One region of the Pseudomonas sp. MDT2-39-1 genome, then DNA from elsewhere that is predicted to be linked to it. Evidence: predicted binding sites of a transcription regulator. Region 1 holds the regulator's gene; the other holds the start of a gene.
The links. The regulator FliA, encoded in region 1, starts transcription of late flagellar genes. The targets are predictions, from matches to a motif close to CTAAAGTTTNNNNNNNNNNNGCCGNTAA.
Positions count from the first base shown of each region.

Region 2: a site for FliA is predicted at 3,021-3,048, ahead of ACYZTM_RS15955 (methyl-accepting chemotaxis protein). Genes of this name have one in related genera too.

Region 1 is NZ_CM142716.1:5,058,295-5,067,400, forward strand. It holds gene flhF (flagellar biosynthesis protein FlhF) at 1-1,129, shown strand, start outside; gene fleN (flagellar synthesis regulator FleN) at 1,246-2,076, shown strand; gene fliA (RNA polymerase sigma factor FliA) at 2,073-2,813, shown strand; gene ACYZTM_RS23685 (chemotaxis response regulator CheY) at 2,981-3,352, shown strand; gene ACYZTM_RS23690 (protein phosphatase CheZ) at 3,375-4,163, shown strand; gene ACYZTM_RS23695 (chemotaxis protein CheA) at 4,217-6,445, shown strand; gene ACYZTM_RS23700 (protein-glutamate methylesterase/protein-glutamine glutaminase) at 6,495-7,625, shown strand; gene ACYZTM_RS23705 (flagellar motor protein) at 7,625-8,365, shown strand; gene motD (flagellar motor protein MotD) at 8,381-9,106, shown strand, end outside.
Region 2 is NZ_CM142716.1:3,339,633-3,348,738, reverse strand. It holds gene ACYZTM_RS15965 (non-ribosomal peptide synthetase) at 1-384, shown strand, start outside; gene ACYZTM_RS15960 (SRPBCC family protein) at 412-879, shown strand; gene ACYZTM_RS15955 (methyl-accepting chemotaxis protein) at 1,025-2,905, opposite strand; gene ACYZTM_RS15950 (sigma-70 family RNA polymerase sigma factor) at 3,208-3,708, shown strand; gene ACYZTM_RS15945 (FecR domain-containing protein) at 3,708-4,721, shown strand; partial or broken gene ACYZTM_RS15940 (TonB-dependent siderophore receptor) at 4,810-7,311, shown strand; partial or broken gene ACYZTM_RS15935 (PepSY-associated TM helix domain-containing protein) at 7,383-8,178, shown strand; rRNA gene rrf (5S ribosomal RNA) at 8,255-8,370, opposite strand; rRNA gene rrf (5S ribosomal RNA) at 8,478-8,593, opposite strand; rRNA gene ACYZTM_RS15920 (23S ribosomal RNA) at 8,748-9,106, opposite strand, start outside.

The DNA.
Region 1 (9,106 bases):
GCGGATTGTCACCGCCCAGGCCGAATTGAGCTTGCGTGGCGAAGGCGAAACCGAAGGCGACAAGACCACCAATCGCCAGTTATTCGCCGGCCTGCCGTTGACCGCCGCCGAGCCGCTGATCGAGCCGACGTATGCCGAACCTCGTCGCTCCGCTCCAGCCCCTGCGCCAGCCGCTGGCGGTGTGGACCCGCGTGCATTCGACTCGATGCGTTTCGAACTCAACAGCCTGCGCGAACTGATGGAAGTGCAACTCGGCTCCCTGGCCTGGAATCAGCTGCAAGGCAGCCGTCCGGCCCAGGCCAACCTCTGGCGTCGCCTGCAACGCATCGGCCTGTCCGGCCCGTTGTCCCGCGACTTGCTGGCGATGATTACCGACATTGAAGAACCCCGTCAGGCCTGGCGTATGTTGCTGGCGCACTTGGCGCGGATGATCGCCACACCGGAAGTCGAGCCACTGGAAGAGGGCGGCGTGATTGCCATGGTCGGCCCTGCCGGCATGGGCAAGACCACCACTCTGGCCAAGCTCGCGGCCCGCTACGTTCTGAAATATGGCGCGCAAAACATCGCGCTGGTGAGCATGGACAGCTACCGTATTGGTGCTCAGGAGCAACTCAAGACTCTGGGCCGGATCCTCAACGTGTCGGTAACTCACGTCGATCCGGGGCAATCGCTGGTGCAGGCGCTGGATCCCTTGCTGCGCAAACGCGTGGTGCTGATCGATACCGCGGGTCTTCAGGCCAGCGATCCGGCACTGCGCATGCAGCTCGAAAGCCTGGCCGGACGTGGCATCAAGTCAAAAAATTATCTGGTGTTGGCAACCACCAGCCAGAAACAGGTCCTAACGGCCGCTTATCACAGTTACAAACGCTGCGGTCTCGCTGGCTGCATCCTGACTAAACTGGATGAAACGGCATGCCTGGGCGAGGTGTTAAGCCTGGCCATCAGTCATGAATTACCGGTGGCCTACCTGACCGATGGCCCGCGGATTCCGGATGATTTGCATCTGCCGCGTCGTCATCAGTTGGTCAGTCGCGCCGTAAGCGTGCAAATGCAAGAAGAACCCAGCGAAGAAGCCATGGCTGACATGTTCGCTGATATTTACCACAGCCCGACCAAGCAGGTTGGCTGAGGTACTAATGAACAGTTTTTGTACCTACATCGATGGTCTGCCATGCATTGTTCAGTTTATGAGCGCGCAGCCAGTAATGTGGCCTCCGTCTATGCAAGACAAGGTAAAGAAATAACATGGGCAGCATGCATCCCGTACAGGTGATCGCGGTGACCGGCGGCAAAGGTGGCGTCGGGAAGACTAACGTGTCAGTGAACTTGTCCCTGGCTCTAGCTGAGCTCGGCCGGCGCGTCATGCTGCTGGACGCTGATCTGGGGCTGGCGAACGTCGACGTCCTGTTGGGGCTGACACCCAAACGTACCCTGGCCGACGTGATCGAAGGCCGCTGTGAGCTGCGCGACGTTCTGTTGCAGGGCCCCGGCGGTATTCGCATCGTCCCGGCCGCGTCCGGCACGCAGAGCATGGTTCATCTGAGCCCGGCTCAACACGCTGGCCTGATCCAGGCGTTCAGCGATATCGGCGACAACCTCGACGTCTTGGTGATCGACACCGCTGCGGGTATTGGTGACTCGGTAGTCAGTTTCGTTCGCGCAGCGCAAGAAGTCTTGCTGGTGGTGTGTGACGAGCCGACCTCGATCACGGATGCCTACGCGCTGATCAAACTGCTGAACCGCGATTACGGCATGAACCGCTTCCGCGTCCTGGCCAACATGGCCCAGAGCCCGCAGGAAGGTCGCAACCTGTTCGCCAAGTTGACCAAGGTCACGGACCGCTTCCTCGACGTCGCCTTACAATACGTCGGCGCGGTGCCTTATGACGAAAGCGTGCGTAAAGCGGTGCAGAAGCAGCGCGCCGTCTATGAAGCCTTTCCGCGCTCCAAGTGCTCCCTGGCGTTCAAGGCCATTGCACAGAAGGTCGATACCTGGCCGTTGCCTGCCAACCCGCGTGGGCACCTGGAGTTTTTCGTCGAGCGCCTCGTGCAACAAACGGCAGGACCGGTGTTATGACAGCCAGCGGTTACAACCTCTACAAGAAGTCGGCACGTGACGCGCAGTACGAGCTGATCGAGCGTTACGCGCCACTGGTCAAACGCATTGCTTACCACTTGCTGGCCCGTCTGCCGGCCAGTGTTCAGGTTGAAGACCTGATCCAGGCCGGGATGATCGGCCTGCTTGAAGTATCGACCAAATATGACGCCAGCAAAGGCGCGAGTTTCGAGACGTACGCGGGCATTCGAATCCGCGGCGCGATGCTCGATGAAGTACGCAAGGGGGACTGGGCGCCACGTTCGGTTCACCGCAATACCCGCATGGTCAGCGACGCCATTCGCTCGATTGAAGCTAAAACCGGTCGTGACGCTAAAGATCATGAGGTTGCGGCCGAACTCCAATTGAGTCTCGACGATTATTACGGGATTTTGAACGACACCCTGGGCAGCCGGTTATTCAGTTTCGACGATCTGTTGCAGGACGGCGAACACGAAGGGCTGCACGAGGATGGCGCGAGTGCACATCTGGAGCCGTCACGCGATCTGGAAGATGAACGCTTCCAGGCAGCGCTGGCGGACGCGATTGCCAATTTGCCGGAGCGTGAGCGACTGGTGTTGGCGCTGTACTACGACGAAGAGCTGAACCTCAAGGAAATCGGTGAGGTCCTGGGGGTCAGCGAGTCTCGGGTCAGCCAGTTACACAGCCAGTGCGCGGCCCGTTTGCGGGGGCGTTTGGGGGAGTGGCGAGCGCGCTGAGGGCAGTGTGGGGACACTGCGAACGAGGCCGGTGTGGTGTTGAACTGCACCGGTCGCGATCTGTTGTGCTCCATACAGACATCGAGTGCATTGCCGGATTGATTGAAATGGCGCGTCCAGGTGCTGGGCGCGTTTAAGACTGCTTGGAGGTCGAATTGGACAAGAACATGAAAATCCTCATCGTTGATGACTTCTCAACGATGCGGCGGATCATAAAAAACCTGTTGCGTGACCTTGGGTTCACCAACACGGTCGAGGCCGACGATGGCATTACAGCCATTCCGGTTCTCAACAGCGGGAGCATCGACTTTCTGGTAACGGACTGGAACATGCCTGGCATGACCGGTATCGATCTGCTGCGCCACGTGCGCGCCGATGAAAAGCTCAAGCACCTACCGGTGTTGATGGTGACCGCTGAAGCCAAGCGCGAGCAGATCATCGAAGCGGCCCAGGCCGGTGTTAACGGCTATGTGGTCAAACCATTCACGGCCCAGGCGTTGAAAGAAAAAATCGAGAAGATTTTCGAACGCATCGGTTGATCCACTGCGCCACGGGGGAGCTATGGAGCATAAAGAATCTTCACTGGGCGATTTTGAATCGACCCTGAAAAAACACGCGGTCGAACTGGTCGAAAGCCTTGAAAAAGGCAGGTTCGGCGACGCTGTGCAACTTATCCATGAGCTCAATCAGACCCGTGACCGCGGCCTGTATCAGGAAGTGGGCAAGCTCACTCGCGAGCTGCATAGCGCGATCGTCAATTTCCAGATTGACCCGAACATGCCGCAAGCCGAGGAAGTGTCGCAGATCACGGACGCCACCGAGCGCCTGGGGTATGTGGTCAAGCTGACCGAGGCCGCTGCCAACCGCACCATGGACCTGGTGGAGAATTCCACGCCGCTGGTCAACAGCCTGAGCGAAGAAGCCCAGGCGTTGAGCGCGGATTGGGGGCGGTTCATGCGTCGCGAAGTCGGGGCTGAAGAGTTCCGCGAACTGGCCCGGCGCGTCGACGGTTTCCTGACGCGCAGCAGCGAAGACAATCGCACGGTGTCGAGCAACCTCAACGACATTCTGCTGGCCCAGGATTACCAGGACCTCACCGGTCAGGTGATCAAGCGCGTGACCCAATTGGTCACCGAAGTTGAAAGCAACCTGCTCAAGCTCGTGCTCATGGCCAGTCAGGTAGACCGCTTTGCGGGTATCGAACATGACCGTGATGCGATGCTCGCTGAAAAAGATCCGCAAAAACATCTCTCTCAGGGTGAAGGTCCGCAGATTCATGCCGATAAAAGAGAAGACGTTGTGTCCGGTCAGGACGATGTGGACGATTTGTTATCCAGCCTAGGATTTTAGAGTTTTAGCATTTTAGGTTTTTTAGGTTTTTAGACCTCAGGAGCACCCCCTTAATGAGCTTCGGCGCCGATGAAGAGATCCTTCAGGATTTCCTGGTTGAGGCCGGCGAGATTCTAGAGCAACTGTCCGAACAGCTGGTCGAGCTTGAAAGCCGACCGGATGATGCGGACTTGCTCAATGCAATTTTTCGCGGTTTTCACACTGTAAAAGGGGGCGCCGGCTTCCTCCAGCTCAACGAGCTGGTGGAGTGCTGTCACATCGCCGAGAACGTGTTCGACATCCTGCGCAAGGGTGAACGTCGCGTCGACTCGGAACTGATGGACGTGGTTCTCGAAGCGCTGGACGCGGTGAACAGCATGTTCACCGAAGTTCGCGAACGCAGCCCGATTACGGCTGCCACGCCTGAATTGCTCGCGGCACTGGCCCGTCTGGCCGAGCCGCAAACGGCTGATGAAGCCGCACCGGTTGCTGAAGTGGTCGAAACACCTGCCGCTGAAGAATCGGGTGACATCACCGATAACGAATTCGAACAACTGCTGGACTCGCTGAACGCCGTCAAGGCTCAAGCCGAAGCGCCGGCCGTTGCTCCAGTGGCTGGCGCTGATTCTGCGGCCAGCGACGAAATCACCGATGCCGAGTTCGAGTCGTTGCTCGATCAACTGCACGGCAAAGGCCAGTTCGCCGTCGATGCGGTGGCGGCGCCCGCTGCACCGGCTGCCCCAAAAGCGGCAGGCGACAGCTCCGACATCACCGACGACGAATTCGAAGCATTGCTCGACCAACTGCACGGCAAAGGCAACTTTGCGGTGGATGCGCTGGAGTCGGCCATTGCCTCCGTACCCGCTCCGGCTGCGCCAACCGCTAAAGCGGCTGGCGGTGATCTGATTTCCGATCACGAGTTCGAATCGCTGCTCGACGAATTGCATGGCAAAGGCAAGTTCACTGAAGTCGGCACAGGTACTGCGGTGGCTGCTCCAGCCGCCAAGGCTGTTGCGCCGAAACCCGTCGCCAAAGCGCCCGAGCCTAAAGCCGAAGCGCCGAAGCCTGTTGCTGCTGCACCGGCTCCGGCCCGAACACCGTCCGCTCCACCACCGGAAAAACCGGCCAGCGAAGCCGAGACCACCGTGCGGGTCGATACCGCGCGTCTCGACGAAATCATGAACATGGTTGGCGAGTTGGTACTGGTGCGTAACCGCTTGGTCCGTCTGGGCCTCAACAGCGGCGACGAAGCCATGTCCAAGGCCGTGTCGAACCTCGACGTGGTCACGGCCGACCTGCAAACCGCGGTCATGAAGACGCGGATGCAACCGATCAAGAAAGTTTTCGGGCGCTTCCCGCGTCTCGTTCGCGACCTGGCACGCCAGCTCAAGAAAGAGATCAACCTGGAACTGGTCGGCGAAGAAACCGACCTCGACAAGAACCTCGTTGAGGCCCTGGCCGACCCGCTGGTCCACTTGGTGCGCAACTCGGTCGACCACGGTATCGAAGAGCCGGCCGAGCGCGAAGCGATGGGCAAGCCTCGCAGTGGCAAGGTGATCCTGTCCGCTGAACAGGAAGGCGACCACATCCTGCTGTCCATCTCCGATGACGGCAAAGGCATGGATGCTGACGTGTTGCGCGGCATCGCCGTGAAGAAAGGGTTGATGGACAAGGATGCAGCGGACCGCCTCAGCGAATCCGATTGCTTCAACCTGATCTTCGCCCCGGGTTTTTCGACCAAGACCGAGATCTCCGACGTGTCGGGTCGTGGCGTGGGCATGGACGTGGTGAAAACCAAGATCGCCCAGCTTAACGGCACCATCAATATCTACTCGACCAAGGGCAAAGGCTCGAAGATCGTCATCAAGGTCCCGTTGACCCTGGCGATCATGCCGACGCTGATGGTCATGCTCGGCAACCAGGCGTTCGCGTTCCCGCTGGTGAACGTCAACGAGATCTTCCACCTCGACCTGTCGCGCACCAACGTGGTGGACGGCCAGGAAGTGGTGATCGTGCGGGACAAGGCACTGCCATTGTTCTACCTCAAGCGCTGGCTGGTCAGCTCCGCCGCTCACGAAGAGCAGCGCGAGGGCCATGTGGTGATCCTTTCGGTGGGCACTCAGCGGATCGGCTTCGTCGTCGATCAATTGGTAGGCCAGGAAGAAGTGGTCATCAAGCCATTAGGCAAAATGCTCCAGGGAACCCCGGGCATGTCGGGCGCCACCATTACCGGTGACGGCCGCATTGCGCTGATTCTCGATGTTCCGAGCATGCTCAAGCGTTACGCCGCACGGCGTATTTGATTCTGGTGGGGCGGGGCGACAGAGCCTCGCTCCGTCTAACGGAGTGTTTATGGCAGTCAAAGTCCTGGTGGTGGACGATTCGGGGTTTTTCCGCCGCCGCGTCTCGGAAATTCTTTCAGCGGATCCGAATATCCAGGTCGTCGGTACGGCGACCAACGGAAAAGAGGCGATCGATCAGGCGCTGGCCCTCAAGCCAGACGTGATCACCATGGACTACGAGATGCCAATGATGGATGGCATCACGGCCGTGCGGCATATCATGCAGCGCTGCCCGACCCCGGTATTGATGTTCTCCTCGCTGACTCATGAAGGTGCTCGGGTAACCCTCGATGCGCTGGACGCCGGTGCGGTGGATTTCCTGCCGAAGAATTTCGAAGACATCTCCCGTAACCCGGAGAAGGTCAAACAGCTGCTGTGCGAGAAGATTCTCAGCATCTCGCGCAGTAACCGTCGCGCCAACACCTACAGCGCACCGGCCCCGGTCGCCGCGCCAGCCCCGACGCCTGCGCCTTCGAGCGTCAGCAGTTACGGCAGCAGCGCGCCTGCGCGTCCGGCAGCGGCACCGATTCCGGCGCGTACTTACGCACCTGCCTCGTCGTCGCCAGCGCCGAAACGCAAAGCCTACAAATTGGTCGCCATCGGTACGTCCACTGGCGGCCCGGTTGCCTTGCAGCGGGTTCTGACCCAATTGCCGGCCAATTTCCCCGCCCCCATCGTATTGATCCAGCATATGCCGGCCGCCTTCACCAAGGCCTTCGCCGAACGTCTGGACAAGCTCTGCCGCATCAGCGTCAAGGAAGCCGAGGATGGCGACATCCTGCGTCCGGGCCTGGCGCTGCTGGCGCCGGGTGGCAAGCAAATGATGATCGACGGCCGTGGTGCGGTGAAAATCCTCCCCGGCGACGAGCGCTTGAACTACAAGCCGTGCGTGGACATTACCTTCGGTTCCGCGGCCAAGACCTACGGTGACAAAGTTCTGGCGGTCGTGTTGACCGGCATGGGCGCCGACGGTCGTGAAGGCGCGCGCCTGCTCAAGCAGGGCGGCAGTGCGATCTGGGCTCAGGATGAAGCCAGCTGCGTGATCTACGGCATGCCGATGGCCATCGTCAAAGCCGAACTCGCCGACGCGATCTACGGTCTGGACGATATAGGCAGGCACTTGGTCGAGGCGTGTGTCTGATGGATGTTCTAAGCCTAATCGGGATCATCATGGCGTTTGTCGCCATCATCGGCGGCAACTACCTTGAAGGCGGTCACCTCGGCGCTTTGGCCAACGGCCCGGCGGCGCTGATCGTACTCGGTGGGACCGTCGGCGCGGCATTGCTGCAATCGCCGATGAGCGCCTTCAAGCGCGCCATGCAAATCATTGGCTGGATTCTGTTTCCGCCTCGCGTTGATCTGGCCGGTGGCATCGACCGCGTCGTCAACTGGAGCCTGACCGCCCGCAAGGAAGGTTTGCTCGGTCTGGAAGGGGTGGCCGATGCCGAGCCTGACAGCTACTCGCGCAAGGGCCTGCAACTGCTGGTGGACGGTGCGGAGCCGGAAGCGATTCGCAGCATCCTGGAAGTGGATTTCTACACCCAGGAAAGCCGCGACATCGAAGCCGCCAAAGTCTTCGAAAGCATGGGCGGCTACGCGCCGACCATCGGCATCATCGGTGCGGTGATGGGCCTGATCCATGTCATGGGCAACCTGGCCGATCCGACGCAACTGGGCAGCGGCATCGCCGTCGCCTTCGTCGCGACCATCTATGGCGTGGCCAGTGCCAACCTGGTGTTGCTGCCGATTGCCGCCAAGCTCAAGTCCGTGGCCTTGCGCCAGTCGCGCTATCGCGAAATGTTGCTGGAAGGGATCCTGTCGATCGCCGAAGGTGAAAACCCTCGCTCTATTGAGTTGAAGCTTCAGGGCTTCATGGATTGATGGGAGTAATGGACTATGGCTCGTCGCCGGCAACCTGAAGAACATGTAAACCATGAGCGTTGGCTGGTTTCGTACGCCGACTTTATTACGTTGCTGTTCGCTTTCTTCGTGGTGATGTACTCGATCTCTTCGATCAACGAAGGCAAGTACAAGGTTATTTCCGAAGCGTTGATCGGGGTCTTTACCGACTCCGACCGCGCCCTCAAGCCGATCCCGATCGGCGACGAGCGACCGAAGACCGTGACCCCGGCCAAGCCACTGGTTAAAGACGCCGAGCAGGTCGACGCCGGTATCGCGGGTGCCAGCGATCCGCTCAAAAGCATCGCCGACGACATCAGCGCCGCGTTCGGCGACTTGATCAGTTCCAATCAGATGACCATTCGCGGCAATGAGCTGTGGGTCGAGATCGAACTCAATTCCAGCCTGCTGTTCGGCAGTGGCGACGCCATGCCCAGCGACATCGCATTCAACATCATCGACAAGGTCGCCGGCATTCTGAAACCGTTCGACAACCCGATTCACGTCGAAGGCTTTACCGACGATCAACCGATCCGCACCGCGCAATACCCGACCAACTGGGAGCTGTCCTCGGCTCGTTCGGCGAGCATCGTGCGCATGCTGGCGATGCAGGGCGTGAACCCTGGACGTCTGGCATCGGTGGGTTACGGCGAATTCCAGCCGGTGGCCAATAACGCCACTGCCGAGGGCCGGGCACGTAACCGCCGTGTCGTGCTGGTCGTG
Region 2 (9,106 bases), 1.7 Mb from region 1:
ATGCCGGTGGACTTTCTCGCCCGCTTCATCGCCTTCCACGCCAGCCGTTATTCGCCTGAAAAAGCGGTGTTCAACCTGCACAACCCCGAACCTTTGAGCTGGGACGATTACGTCGCGTCATTCCGTGAGGCTGGCCGGGAGTTTGCCATGGTCAGCGTGTCCGACTGGCAGCAGCAACTGGGCCGGGTCGACAGCGACAACGCGCTGTTCGGCGTGCTCGGTTTCTACCTCAACGGGTTCGAGGAAGACATCGGCGACATCTCGATGATCGGCCACGACAACGCCCAGGCGGGCGTTCGGCAGATGGGCGCGCACTACCCGGAAAAATCCCCAGCGCTGCTGCGTCGCGGCTGCGACTACCTCAAAGAAATCAATTTCATCTGATTCACTCAAACCCAATGGAGCAAGACCATGAGCACTCTGCAACCCGATACCCTGATCAAAAACCCTCAAGGCTGCCACGTCGTGTCTTCAGTAGAAGTGCCGGCTGACTCAGCGAAGGTCTGGGCGGTGGTCGGCAACTTTGCCGGCTTCGATCAATTCATTCCGGCGCTGTCGCACATCGAGATGACGGGCGAAGGCGTGTCGTCGCTGCGCAAGAAATTTTTCAAGGACGGTAACCTGGTGGTCGAGCAACTCAACTCGCGGGATGACCAGGCGTTGAACATGACGTGGACCACGATTTACAACACGCTGGGCGTGGCCAATTTGTGGGCGGCGATGAGTGTTGAGCCGCTGGGTGCGGGCCAGTCGCGGGCGACCTGGACCATCATTGCCGAACCGGCGCAGGGGGGTGATGAGGCGTTGCCGGGGTTCAAAGATTTTGTGCAGGGGTTTGCGGATGATGCGATGAATAATGTGTTGAAGCTGTTTGCGTAGGGCTTTGGTTTGGCGGTGACTTTTCTACCGCTTTCGCGAGCAAGCCCGCTACCACATTTTGACCGGTTTGCCTCGGAAGGAATGCGGTCGAATGTGGGAGCGGGCTTGCTCGCGAAGAACCATAACGCAGTAGAACTGACCTGAATCAGATCTTGAAGCTATCCACCAACTGCTTCAACCGGTTCGCCTGCAACGACAACGCATCGCAATCCTTCAACGTTTCATTGAGGTTGGCCACGCTCTGCTGGTTCAGCAAGTTGATCTGGTTGACGTCGACGTTGAGGGTTTCCACCACGGCGGTCTGCTCTTCGGTCGCCGCGGCCACCGACTGGTTCATGCCGTCGATTTCGCCGATACGCTGGGTCACGCTGACCAGTCGCAGACCTGCCTGGTTTGCCACTTCGACAGTCTCTTCGCTGGAGACCTGACTGGCGTTCATGGTCGTCACGGCCTCGCGAGAACCGATCTGCAGCGAAGTGATCATCTTGTGGATCTCTTCCGCCGACTCCTGCGTGCGATGCGCCAGGTTGCGCACTTCGTCCGCCACCACCGCAAAACCACGGCCGGCCTCACCGGCACGCGCCGCTTCGATGGCGGCGTTGAGCGCGAGCAAGTTGGTCTGCTGAGAGATGCCTTTGATCACATCCAGAATATGCCCAATGTTGTCAGTGCTGGCGTTCAGGGTTTCGATCTGGGTGCAGGACAGGCTGATTTTCTGCGACAGTTCGGTCATGGCCAGGATGGTTTTCTCCACCACCTGACGACCGTCGTCCGCCTGCTCGCTCGCGCCGCTGGCATGCTGCGAAGCATCGGCAGCATTGCGGGCGATTTCCTGAGTAGCGGCGCCCAGTTGGTTGATCGCCGCCGCCACGCTGTTGGTACGCGCGCTTTGTTCGTCGGAACCGACGATCGAGGCGTTGGACGATGCCATCACCCGTTGCGACAAATCGTGCACCTGACGGGTCGCCGAAGACACTTCAGAAATCGATGCGTGAATCCGCTCCACGAATTGGTTGAACGAACCGCCCAACTCGCCGAATTCGTCTTTGCTTTCCACGGCCAGACGACGGGTCAGGTCACCTTCACCCTGGGCGATGTCCTGCATCGCGCGGCCCATGGTGGTCAGCGGACGCATCAGCACGTTGATCAGCAAACTCAGCAGCACTGCAATAACGCTGACGGCGATGAACATTGCGATCAGCGCCGAGGTGCGGAATTGGCTCAGTGGTGCGTAGGCCTTGTCCTTGTCGATCGACAGACCGATGTACCACTCGGCATTCGGCAAACCGCTCACCGGGGTGAACGAGAGGATGCGGTCCTGCTTGTTCAGGGTGACGTCCTGATTGCCCTTCTCGATGCGCACGCCCGAATTTGGATAAATGTCCTTCAGGTTTTTCATCACCTGGTCTTTGTCCGGGCTGACGATCACCTGACCGTCAGCGCTGACCAGGAACGCGTGGCCGATGCCACCGAAGTCCACCGAGTTGATGATCTTCACCAGGGTTTCCAGGCTCAGGTCACCGCCGACCACACCGAGCAATTCGCCGTTCTTCTTCACCGGCATCGCGATGGTCACCACCAAACCACCGACGGCGGCCATATACGGCGGCGTCAGCATGGTCTTGTCGGCAGCCACGGCTTGTTTGTACCAGGGACGCTGACGCGGATCGTAACCGTCCGGCATCTTCGCGTCGGGGCGTTGCGTGAACACGCCATTGGCCTGGCCAACGTAGGTGAACTGGAAGTTCGAGGTGAAGGCTGGTTGATCAACCAGACCTGGCAGGTCCGCGTTGGCGCCTTGATGAGCGACGTTCTGTGCGAGGTTTTCCAGCACCAGCACACGGCCGCTCATCCAGTTAAGCACGCTGCTGGCGGTCAGATCGCCGGCTTGCTGGACGGAGGATTCGAGGTTTTGCCGGATGGTGTTTCGCTGCAGATAGTCGTTGTACAAAGTGAACAACGCAAAAGCCAGCACCACGACGCCAGAGGCGGCCAGAAGGATTTTATGGCTGAATTTGAGATTCATTTCATGGGACTTCTTATGCAAAAAGTGGGGATGCGTTCCAGGTGCAACATTCCATGTAACAGCGCAGGCGGCATTCTTCGTCCGCTCTACTTTGGTGCACGCATGTCTCACCAGTCTGTCGGCACGAGTCGGAGAAATCTTAGGGGTTTGTAAGAAAAGCCCGGCATTCCCGCCGAACGGCATGCTAGAGCGGTTGAATAGCATTTTTGTGATGACGGTTGTTCGCCCGGCAGTTGCAAATTCCGTGACCCTTGATGACAATGCGACTAATTATCATTTGTGACGTTCGGGCTGTCGCGTTCATGTCCTCACCTGAGTTTGCAGTACAGACGCTTTACAGTAGCCATCACGGTTGGCTCAACGCGTGGCTGCGCGCTCGATTAGGCAATGCAGCCGATGCGGCAGACCTGGCGCAGGACACCTTCGTGCGCCTGTTGCAAAGAACCGAACGCCTGGAACTCAAGGCGCCCCGCGCCTTTTTGCGAACCATCGCCCGTGGCTTGGTCATCGACCATTGGCGCCGTGAGGAAATCGAGCGCGCCTACCTGGAAACCATCGCTCGCTTGCCCGAAGCCCACACCCCGAGTGCCGAGGCGCGGGCGCTGGTGCTCGAATTGCTGGAAAGCATCGCCCGCATGCTTGAAGGCCTGAAGCCGAAAGTGCGTCAGGCATTTCTGCTGGCGCAGTGCGAAGGACTTACCCACAAGCAGATTGCCGGGCAGATGGGCTTGTCCATGCGTTCGGTGGAGCGTTATGTCGCTGATGCGCTGTATCACTGCTACGTCTTGCGGTATGAAGCGTGATGTCTGTGGATAACTCGTCACTTCACCGGCGCGGCGAACCTCATCAGCAGGTGGTCAAACAGGCCATCAATTGGCTGCTGCGGCTGCGCAACAACGCGGCCAATCCGAGGTTGCGCCAGCAATGCGATGTCTGGCGCGCAGAGCATTTTGAACACGAACTGGCTTGGCAGCGGGCGCAGTCCCTGCAAGCAGAGTTGAGCAGCAATCTGCGCGCGGTGCCCGGCGCCCAAGTCGCGTTCAACACGCTGGAAAACAGCGCTCAGGGATTGGGACGACGACAGGCTCTGAAGTTGCTGTCGGGCGCATTACTGATGGGTTCTGCGGCATGGCTGGGCAAGGATGCGGTAGGTTGGCAGCAGTGGACCGCCGACTTCGCAACCGCCACCGGCGAGCGACGTGGTTTCCAATTGCCCGACGGCACCCGCCTGGAGCTCAACACCGCCAGCGCGGTGGATCTCGATTACACCGCGCAGCAACGGCTGATCAAACTGACGCGCGGCGAAATCATCGTGACCTGCGGCGGGATCGACGAAGCGTCTTCATTTGATCGACCGTTGCGGGTGCACAGTCGTCACGGCGTGTATGAAGGTGTGGGGGCGCGGTTCATCCTGCGTCAGGAGGATGACTGCACACGCCTCAGTGTCACCAGCGGCATGGTCGCGATTCATTCGCCACGGGCCGCCGACGGTGAGCCGATTCGGGTACAGGCCGGACAGAGTTATTTGATCGATGACCACCAGGCGAAGCTGGCTGCGCCTCTGGATATGGATGCCGGTGCGTGGGTCGATGGCCTGATCGTCACTCGCAACATGCGCCTGGGGGATTTTCTCAATGAAGTCGCACGTTACCGACACGGTTATTTGACGTGCTCAGCGGACATTGCGGACTTGCGGCTGTCCGGAGTCTTCCGTCTGGAGAACTCCGATAAGCTGCTGGCCATACTCCCGCAAACCCTGCCGGTGCAGTTGCGCTACCGCACTCGTTGGTGGGTGACGCTGGAGCGGCAAGTCTGAATTATTTTTGGCGGGTTTTCCGTGCAAGCCCGGCTTAGTCAGTAAGCACTTCAACTCTGACTTCAGCGACTTCCTACGGAAACCTACAATGACTGTGCGCGCCATCGGTAAGAACCTTCCTTGTTTCACTGCGGACACCTGCATTTTGCACGGTGCCGTTCGCGCGGCGCTGTTCTCTACCGTGCTGGGGGTCGGCTGGTTGCCAACACTTTCGGTTGCGGCGCAGAACAGTGAAGTCAGCAGCCATCGCTAAAACATCGGTGCCGGTCCATTGAGCGATGTGCTCAACCAGTTTGCGCGTCAGGCCGGCATCACGTTGTCGACTACGCCTGCGCAAACCAGCGGGCGCCATTCACCGGGTGTGCAGGGAGACCATTCAGTCGATCAGGCGCTGAATCATTTGCTCGATGGTTCGGGCCTTGAGGCCTTGCGCCAGGATGGCAGCAGCTATGTGCTGCGTCCTGCCGCTGAAACTGGATCACTGGCATTGCCCACCACCGACATCAAAGGCTTTGCCCTCGGTAACGCACTGGGCAGCATGGACGGCTACAACGCGACGCACAGCCAGATCGCCACCAAGACCAGTACCGCGTTGCTGGAAACGTCGCAAAGCGTGTCGGTGGTCACCCGCGAGCAAATGGACGACCAGGGCTCGCAAACCGTCTCCCAGGCCATGCGCTACACCCCGGGCGTGCTGACCAATCCATATGGCGCAACCCACCGTTATGACTACGTGGCGATGCGCGGCTTCAACGACGGCTCGGTGGATAACATCTACCTCGACGGCCTCAAATCCATGGGCGATAGCGGCACCTACAGCACCATGCAGGTGGACCCGTACTTCCTGGAGCGTGTCGACATTCTCAAAGGGCCTTCATCGGTACTTTACGGTCGCAGTTCGCCGGGTGGCCTGGTGGCATTGACCAGCAAGAAACCGCTGTATGAGCCCTATCATCAGATCCAGGCCACCGTGGGCAGCCAAGGCCAGCGTGGCATGGGTTTCGACTTCAGCGGCCCGGTGGATGACGACAAGCGCATTGCCTATCGTCTGACAGGGTTGGCGGATCAGTCCGACACGCAGTTCGATTACAACAAGGAAAAGCGTTTCGCCCTGGCGCCTACGGTGAGCCTCGACTTCACCGAAGATACCTCGCTGACCCTGCAGGCCTATCTGCAACACGATCCCGACGGCGGCTATCACGGCGGCATGCCGGCCAATGGGACAATTCATCAGCGCAACGGCAATCGCATCTCACCGCACTTCTTCGAGGGAGAGCCGGGCATTGATGGTTTTCAGCGTGATCAGCAATCCTTCGGTTATCAGTTTGAGCATCGCTTCAACGACGTCTTAACTGCACGGCAGAACTTCCGTTATCTCGATTCCAAGGTGAAGCTGGATCAGGTCTACGCCTATGGCTGGACCACACCGAGCAGTCATGAGTTGAATCGTTACTACACCGGTGGCGACGAGAAACTTCATGCCTCCATTGTCGATAACATGCTGCAAGCGGAGTTCTTCACCGGCGCAACCAAACACACGGTACTGTTGGGTGCGGACTACCAACGGCGCAAGACTGTCGTCGACTGGACCAGCGGCGCCCTTGCACCGATTGATGTGTTCAACCCGGTGTATGGCAACTCGAATATCGACTTCTATGGCACGACCAGCTACCTGCGTCGCCTGGAACAGACTGGCGTCTACCTGCAAGACCTGATCGAAATGGACAAGTGGCGCTTCTCCCTGGGCCTGCGTCAGGACTGGGTCGAGACCTCCGATGAAAACCGACTGGCCGAAGCGCAGCGCCCCGTCGGCACAGAAATCAGCGACAAAAGAACCAAGCTGACCGGTCGTGCAGGCGCGTTGTACCTGTTCGATAACGGCATTGCGCCTTACATCAGCTACTCCGAGTCCTTCAACCCGAACTCCTACTCGGACAGTGCCGGCAATCCTCTGGCACCGACCGATGGGACGCAGTGGGAAGTGGGCGTGAAGTATCAGCCATCGGGCACCGACAACTTGTTCACCGCGTCACTGTTTCGCATCGATCAGGAAAACCTTGCGACCAAACTGCCGCAAGAAAACTTCTACCGCGCTGTAGGCGCCGTCCGCTCCCAAGGCCTGGAACTGGAAGCGCACATGCAACTGACCGACAATTTGAAAGTACTCGGCAGCTACACCTTCACTGACATTGAATACTCGAAGTCTATGGTCAGCACCCTGAGTACGCCCACCGACGTCATCGAGAACAAGGGCCACTCGCCGACCCAGGCGCCGCGTCATATGGCGTCGGTCTGGGCAGATTACAAATTCGACAGCGCGGTACTCGATGGCCTACGTCTGGGCGGTGGTGTGCGGTATGTCGGCTATAGCTGGGCCGATGCGGAGAACACCATGAAGGTGCCGTCCTACACGTTGTTTGACGCCTCTGTCGGTTATGACTTGGGCAAGATTGGGTTGAAGGACGTGGACGTACGCCTCAATGCGAACAATCTGACAAACGAGTCGTACGTGGCGTCCTGTGCCAGCCTGAACTTCTGCTATCTGGGCGAAGAACGCAACGTCGCCGCCACGGTGAGTTACCAGTTCTAATCACTCGTTATTCCTACAAAGCCAGCGCCTGACTCCAGGGGCTGGCTTTGTCGTCTCTGCAGGAAAATTCCATGCGCACACTTCTGGTTTTACTTCATCGCCACATCGGCTTGGCCACAGCGTTGTTTCTGCTGATGGCAGGGATCACATGCAGCATTCTGGCGTTCAATCATGAACTGGATGAATGGCTCAACCCAGTGTTCTATCTGGCGACATCCGAGGGTGAGCGTCTGCCTCCTGGGGATCTGGTCGACAAGCTGCAAAACGAGCATCCGCGCCTTCAGGTCTGGTACATGAAGTACCCGGACGATGTGGGGCATACGGCCTTACTCGCAGCCGTTGCACGTACCGATCCATCGACTGGAAAACCTTTCGCCGAGCCCAACCAGGTGTTCTATCTGGACCCAGTAAATGGTGAGCAGAAGGGGCTGAATCCCGTGGGCTCATAGCCGCTGAGGAATGGGGCCTGACTCGACTGAGTTATCAACAGGCTTATGAGCGTGCGCTGAAGCAAGGTCAAAGACTGGAGTTGACGGCGTCGATCGGGGAGTTGTATTACAGCTTTGAGTACAACTTCTATGGGGCGGGTTTTGGGCAACATGATACTGAGGCCCATTGTAAATCCTGGCTGTTCTTCCATGGCGCAGACGGGCGTTTATTAGGACAGGAGATCGCGGGGCAGGGCACTTTGGGAGAACGTTTTTACAGGCTGCAATTGCCGATACACGGAGGGCGAATCATTGGATTCACCGGGCAAGTCAAGTTGCCGTGTTGGGTATTTTGATTGCAGTGCTGTCGGTGACCGGGAACTATATCTGGTGGCGCAAGTTGGTGGCTCGCAGAAGCAGTAAGGCGCGCAAAGAGTAGTCTGGAGTGAAGTTTTTAGGGCTCCAGAACGACAAAACCCCTGTCTGCGTTAGCAGACAGGGGTTTCGGAATTCAATCTTGACGATGACCTACTCTCACATGGGGAAACCCCACACTACCATCGGCGATGCATCGTTTCACTGCTGAGTTCGGGATGGGATCAGGTGGTTCCAATGCTCTATGGTCGTCAAGAAATTCGGTGACCAGCCCGTTACAGCCGTAACGTGCCAGCAAAATTGGTGACTTCTACTAAAACAAAACCCCTACCTGCATACGCAGATAGGGGTTTCGGAATTTAATCTTGACGATGACCTACTCTCACATGGGGAAACCCCACACTACCATCGGCGATGCATCGTTTCACTGCTGAGTTCGGGATGGGATCAGGTGGTTCCAATGCTCTATGGTCGTCAAGAAATTCGGTAGCCAGGTCGTGGGCCTTTTCAGGTTCACGCTCCAGCGAATGGGTATGCGATAGTTTGGTGTTTTGTGAGTATCTCGAACTTTCGGTTCGTTTCGTCTTCACACACCGCAATCTGGCTTTTACGCTCAAATTGCTTGGGTGTTATATGGTCAAGCCTCACGGGCAATTAGTATTGGTTAGCTCAACGCCTCACAGCGCTTACACACCCAACCTATCAACGTCGTAGTCTTCGACGGCCCTTCAGGGGACTCAAGGTCCCAGTGAGATCTCATCTTGAGGCTAGTTTCCCGCTTAGATGCTTTCAGCGGTTATCTATTCCGAACATAGCTACCCGGCAATGCCACTGGCGTGACAACCGGAACACCAGAGGTTCGTCCACTCCGGTCCTCTCGTACTAGGAGCAGCCCCTCTCAAATCTCAAACGTCCACGGCAGATAGGGACCGAACTGTCTCACGACGTTCTAAACCCAGCTCGCGTACCACTTTAAATGGCGAACAGCCATA